DNA from 2 places in the Bariatricus sp. SGI.161 genome. Region 1 is predicted to be linked to the other one. Evidence: riboswitches for the same ligand, from Rfam matches in the RefSeq annotation. Region 1 holds a riboswitch; the other holds the start of a gene.
The links. A riboswitch is a leader RNA that binds a small molecule or an ion and turns the genes downstream of it on or off. The one in region 1 is predicted to bind FMN.
Positions count from the first base shown of each region.

Region 2: linked by a shared signal. The riboswitch ahead of ribD (bifunctional diaminohydroxyphosphoribosylaminopyrimidine deaminase/5-amino-6-(5-phosphoribosylamino)uracil reductase RibD) and the one ahead of ACQRBH_RS13925 (ECF transporter S component) in region 1 are both predicted to bind FMN.

Region 1 covers NZ_JBNPLX010000027.1:26,673-29,996, reverse strand. The annotation lists gene ACQRBH_RS13935 (YcxB family protein) at 1-509, opposite strand, end outside; gene ACQRBH_RS13930 (VOC family protein) at 630-998, shown strand; gene ACQRBH_RS13925 (ECF transporter S component) at 1,079-1,708, opposite strand; FMN riboswitch at 1,858-1,983, opposite strand; gene ACQRBH_RS13920 (radical SAM protein) at 2,039-2,977, opposite strand; gene ACQRBH_RS13915 (nitroreductase) at 3,028-3,324, opposite strand, start outside.
Region 2 covers NZ_JBNPLX010000008.1:59,548-62,871, reverse strand. The annotation lists gene ACQRBH_RS06585 (bifunctional 3,4-dihydroxy-2-butanone-4-phosphate synthase/GTP cyclohydrolase II) at 1-132, opposite strand, end outside; gene ribE (riboflavin synthase) at 161-817, opposite strand; gene ribD (bifunctional diaminohydroxyphosphoribosylaminopyrimidine deaminase/5-amino-6-(5-phosphoribosylamino)uracil reductase RibD) at 799-1,908, opposite strand; FMN riboswitch at 2,036-2,150, opposite strand; gene ACQRBH_RS06570 (HAD family hydrolase) at 2,218-2,829, opposite strand; gene ACQRBH_RS06565 (GNAT family N-acetyltransferase) at 2,842-3,324, opposite strand, start outside.

The DNA of each region.
Region 1 (3,324 bases):
TTCTTATCCAGTCGGCGGATTCTCACCGCCGGTGCCGGCATATGTGCATATATCATATCTACAACCGCTGTATATTCTTCTGCCATCTGATCTACCGGAAGAATAATTGCACGTTTCTGGGCATCATATAATATAATAATCCTTTTTTTGGATACTGCACGTTTAAACTTACTCCAGGAAGCTTTCCCACTATCATCCGGAGTTGTAGTCTCTATTCCATAATCATCGAATTCATAAGTGACCGGTATATCCAGCCTCCTCGAATTCTGCATCTGACGTTCCACTTTTCTCTTGATAATATAAGGAAATATAAAGAATATTATCAATGCAAATATTAAGAAAAGTCCCATAAAAAGGTACTTTCCCTTCATAGCGAATGCCATCGTCAAGCCAATATTAATACCTCCCAAAATAAAGGAACCTATACCAACTGCCCCGGAATAAATGTGATATGTCATAAAATCTACCATCGATTGAACATCCATCTTCACTTCTACCTTCACTGACATATTCCCATCCCCCCTTCATTGTTAATACTCTGTGGAGATAAGTATAACACATCTTTTTTTCTTCGGCTACTGATGTTATACTTATTTTGTATTTGAAAATATGTAACAGGAGGATGATCTATGAAGTTTACATTTTATCATAACAACATCAATGTATTGGATCTGGAAAAGTCTGTAAAATTCTATGAAGAGGCTCTGGGGCTTTCCATTACTCGCGAAAAAGAAGCGGAAGATGGCAGTTTCAAACTTGTGTTTATGGGAGACAACACCACTCCACATCTTCTAGAACTGACCTGGCTTCGTGATATGGACAGACCTTACAATCTTGGAGACAATGAATTTCACCTGGCAATGCGGGTAGATGACATGGATGCTGCACTGGCACATCACAAAGACATGAACTGTGTATGTTTTGAAAATCTGGAGATGGGTGTATATTTTATCAATGACCCCGATGGATATTGGATTGAGATCTGTCCGGCCGAATAGTCTATTATGACATTATTCCCAATATCAAAGAGCGCCAAAGAGATTTCTTTGGCGCTGATATATTCTATTCATTTTTCATTTTAGATTCTTGCCTTCAGAATCGGGCTGATTTTCTTATAAATCAAAAATACAATCAAAGATACCAGAAATCCTTTCAACAGATTAAATGGTGCCACTGCGAAGATCACAAATGTTGTAAGACTGGTAATATGGCTATTTACTGCGGTTCCCATTCCTACCAGTGCATCAATTGGCATGCCAAATGCTTTTGCATAAGTCGGCAGTAATACGAACGCATTCAGAAAACAGCCAATAAATGTCATAAACAAAGTACCTGTTACCATTCCGATGATTGCACCTGTTCTGGTACGTTTCTTCTTATAAATCACTGCTGCCGGTATAACAAATGCACAACCAATCAGGAAATTAGCAACTTCTCCGACACCAGCCGTAGCTGTCCCGTTGATTGCAAAGTTTAAAAGAATTTTAAGCAATTCAATAATCGCTCCGGCAAGTGGTCCCATAGTAAAACATCCAATCAATACCGGCACTTCACTAAAATCAATCTCATAAAACGATGGTGCAAAAGGAAGAGGGATCTCTAATAGCATCAAAACCACCGCAATGGCGGAAAGCATTCCCATCTGCGCCATCATTCTTACTTTTGTTCCTGAATTTCCTTTTGTTTTCACTACTGCATCTGTACTCATCTGTCTTTCTCTCCTTTTAATAAATACTAGAAACTGTCAAGAAAGAAAATCTTCTTGGAATCATGTAACCACAGCAGAATTAATATTCTATAAATTAAGAAATCCCCGACACTTTCGTATCGGGGTCTGTTGATATATCCATATATTACACAATCCTTCTCTCATCCAGACTCTACTGTCGGTTCCGGAATCTCACCAGATCAGCTGATGCCATAATACATCAGGTCGCGGACTATACCGCCGGTTGGGACTTGCACCCGACCCCGAAGAATTTCTTATCAGTTCAAAATTATTATAGCGCTACATACACGATGTTGCAATACATTTTTACTATTTATTCATCTCCCAAACTGGCATATGATCTTCACACCGCTCAAGATTCGGGCACTCTCCATAGACCAACGAATAGATCGGTGACTCTTCTTCGTATCTCTGAATCGCCTTGTCCAGTTTCGCAAGCATCTTCTCTCTGTCATGTGGCAAGGTTCCCCGAACGCGAAATTCTATAAAATCATGAAAGCCATCATACAAAACACTCTGCTCTTCTCTGACATTCAGTCGTTCAATCAATGTCCTCTCTTCTCTTAGATTCTCCAACTCGTCTGCCGGAACGAATCGTCCTGCCTCCACTTCTTTGTAAAGAGGTACTTCTTTATGTAGGAACATAGAAAAATTCACCACATGCTTCGGATGTGTCCGACCCAGGAATTCTGCCATTGCCTCTGCATTCTCCCGGCCTCTTCCGTGCCCGGCTACACCCGTCATAATATGCGCATCATAAATCAGCCCCGCGTCTTGAAGTCTCTTAATCTCCGTATAAGCCTGATCAAGATCATGGTCCTTCTCCATAAAATTCAGCACATCATCCAAACCACTTTCAATTCCAAGATACAGATGTCGCACGCCTTGTTCATACAAAATCCGAAGCTCTTCATCTGTCTTCACACGGATGCTGGTCACCGTTGCATCCATATTGATGCACTGACATTCTGGAAAATAATTATGTATTTTTTCAAGAATCTTCAACAACTGTTCCGTCTTAAGTCCAAATGCATTACCGTCTCCCAAAAATATCTTCTTAGGCATCCCACCTAGATTCTTAACTCGTCTAAGTTCATCCTCAATCTGCTCCATGGGAAGCTCCCGATACTTTAGATGGCGGAACAGATTACAGAATTTACATCTATTATAAGAACACCCCACCATAACCGGAAGCATAAAGGAGGAGCGTTCCATGGGCGCACGGCATATCTGACCTTCGTAATTCATTCATCTTCCTCCCTTGTCATTTCATATGCCAGGAACTGTCGGTTCGATTATTACTCCACGTAATAGACATAATCCTCTTTGCGAGGTTTCGTCTCCGGGTAATCCCCTTCTACATATCCAATCACACAATGACCAATTCCTTCGTAATCTCCTTCCACTCCCCATTTCTTGAGAAGTTCTTTCCCCTCTTTGGATTCAAATTCTTCTTTTGCACGATGAATCCAACAACTTCCAAGTCCCAGAGAATGTGCCGCATTCATCATATTTCCCATTACAAGGCTTCCATCATAGAGGTAAGTCGGTCTGCTCTTATCAGCCAGTACAATCAAAACTACCGGCGCACCATA
Region 2 (3,324 bases), on a different contig from region 1:
CTGTGTTGCAAATTCTGCTGCACAGATCATATCTCCTTCGTTTTCACGATCCGGATCATCCGTAACGAGAATTATCTTTCCTGCCCGAAGATCTTCCAAAGCTTCTTCAATGGTGTTAAATTGATACTCCATATCTTTATTCCTCCTTTACATTCCAGATTTAAAATCCATATTCTTCCAGAAGTTCCATGGTAATTCCCAATGACCTAGTCTCTTCTTCAGTAGAAGAATTCAGTCCTATTAACTTCTGAACATACTTCCCAACAATATCATTCTCAAGATTCACCAGACTTCCGGGTTTCTTCTTCAAAAGCGTGGTCTCCTCACCTGTATGCGGTATAACCGATACCTGGAACTGCTGACCTTTGACACTGGCCACGGTCAGACTGATTCCGTCAATACAAATGGATCCTTTTTCAACAATCAACTGCATGATCTCCGGTGTAGTCTCAATTGATACCCACACTGCATTTTCTTCTTTTCGATAAGAAGTGACCTTTCCTGTTCCATCAATATGCCCAGAAACAATATGCCCGCCGAATCTTCCATCTGCCGCCATTGCTCGTTCCAGATTAACAGCATCTCCAGACTTACATTCTCCCAGACTGCTCCTTCGAATAGTTTCCGCCATCACATCTGCCGTGAAACCATCTTCCGCTATTGAAACAACCGTCAAACAGATTCCATTTACTGCAATACTGTCCCCAATTTTCGTCCCCTCTAGCACTTTTTTTGCCCGGATCATAATCTGTCCGGAGTTACCCTGAAGCTTTATCTGTCTGATGATCCCTGATTCTTCTATAATTCCTGTAAACATCTCTTTTTCACTCCATATTCCAACAAAATATCTTCTTCTATATGGCGGATATTTTCCAGTTTCAGCATGACCGCATCTTCTGGAATGTCCACTCCACAGCCTGCAACCGGAGATTTCGCCAATGCTCCTCCAAATACTTTTGGTGCAAGAAAGACCATAATCTTCTGAACGATACCTGCCCTTAATGCACTGTCATTCAATGTTCCGCCACCTTCCAGCAAGATACTGTCAATTCCAATCTCTCCAAGATATTTAACCAGTTTTTTTATATCCACTTTTCCATCTAATGCCGGAATCTTTACAACTTCCAGCCCCAATTTTATGAGCTGATTTACTTTTGTCTCATCTGCGTCTTCAGTGCAGGCCATTATCGTACGATATTTTCCTGCGCTTTGGCAGATCTGACTGTCTATTGGAATTTGAAGACGGCTGTCACAGATAATCCGGACAGGATTTCTTTTCTGATCTAATCGTACATTCAACATGGGGTCATCAGCAAGAACAGTCCCAATTCCTGCCATAATTCCCATATATCTATGCCGCATTTCGTGGACTGCTTCTCTTGCCTTTGATCCTGTAATCCATTTGGATGCTCCTGTCTTTGTCGCAATCTTTCCATCCGCAGTCATGGCATACTTCATGACAACGTACGGAGTATTTGTCGTAATATAATGAAAAAATACAGGATTCAGGCGGTCACATTCTTCTCTCATAAAATCTTCTTCTACACTCACACCAGCTTTTCGAAGAATTGCGGCTCCTTTTCCGGACACTTTAGGATTGGGGTCTCTTGAACCTATAACAACTCTTGCTATTTTTTGTTCCAGAATTGCTTCTGTACATGGCGGAGTCTTTCCATAATGGCAACAAGGCTCTAATGTTACATATAATGTTGCTCCTTTAGCTGATTCGGTCAGTGAAGCGATTGCATTCCGCTCAGCATGCAATTCGCCGTATCTGGCATGATATCCTTCTCCTATGATTCTGCCATCTTTCACGATTACAGCACCTACTAAGGGATTCGGATTGGTCCATCCAATTCCCTTTTCTGCAAGTTTAATCGCACGTTCCATATAATCGCGGTCTGTCATTTTTCTTCTCCTTCCATCCAGGGCAAGACAAAGAGTTCTAAATGATGTCTGATAAATAAAAAACTCTGAAACGGAAAATCCATTTCAGAGCATTCTACGCAAAATATGATGATCTTTCTGATCATCTACACATCTTCTTTCATCCAGACTATACTGTCGGCCCTGGAATCTCACCAGATCATACCTTTCGGCTCGCGGGCTTTACCGCCGGTAGGGACTTACACCCTGCCCTGAAGATTATCTATTTTTTTATTATCATAGCAATCCTATCTGCATATGTCAAGCAAAGCAGTCAAATTGATCTGCTATCTATATTATTTTGTCTGTTATCTGTAAGAGTAATTCTTTGATTTTCTGGAAATCACCGTAAAATACTGCCCCATTCATTCCAATCTGCCTTGCGCCTTCAATATTTTCCGGTCTGTCATCAATAAAGAAACATTCTTCCGCAATGAGTTGATACTGATTCAGCAAATATTCATAAATACCTCTTTCTGGTTTTATAATATGTATATCACAGGATACCACGATTCCATCAAAATAGGAAAGCGGTGCAAATTCTGGAAAATAATCATAAAAAGATGTACTTGCATTAGACAGAACATATAGATGATATCCATTTTCTTTCACATATTCACAGAATTCTTTTGCACCATTGACAGGTTTCATACACATATGCCATCTCGTTGCACAATTCTTGAGTGCAGGATGAAGGCGCTCTGGAATCTGATCCTTGACACGCTCATATATATCCTCATCAGTCAACAGTCCCCGGTCGGCATCTATCCATTCCTGCCCATTGAATAATATTTTTTTAATCAAAGCTTTGTCGTCTTCATTATCCAGAAAATAATTCAGGCAGACATCTGGATTATAATCAAGAAGTACATTGCCCATATCGAAAACAATATTTTTTATCATTATAAATCACACCTACTCTATAATCGCCTTTAATACATTTTCAGGCGCACGAAAAATTGTACATTCATCAAGTGGTATTGCACCCATTGAGCGATAGAAATCCATACTTGATTGATTCCAGTTCAGACAACACCATTCCATTCTTCCACAATCACGCTCCAGAGCTGTTCTTGCCATATACTTTATCATCTGTTTTCCATAACCCTTTCCCCGGTATTCTGGATCAACATACAAATCGTCAATATAGATTCCGCCTTTTCCAAGGTAAGCAGGAAATGTCTGATAAAAGAAAACAAATCCAATTTCCTTTCCGTCAATCTGTGCAAATATTACTTCTGCTCTTTGCTTATCGAACATCCACTCTTCCAGAAACTCTTCTGTAGCGTAGACTGACTCCGGTATTTTTTCATATTCCGCAAGTTTTTTAATAAACCGAAGAATTAATGCAGCATCCTCGCGAACTGCATACCGAAAAGTAACTTTCTGTTGTTCACT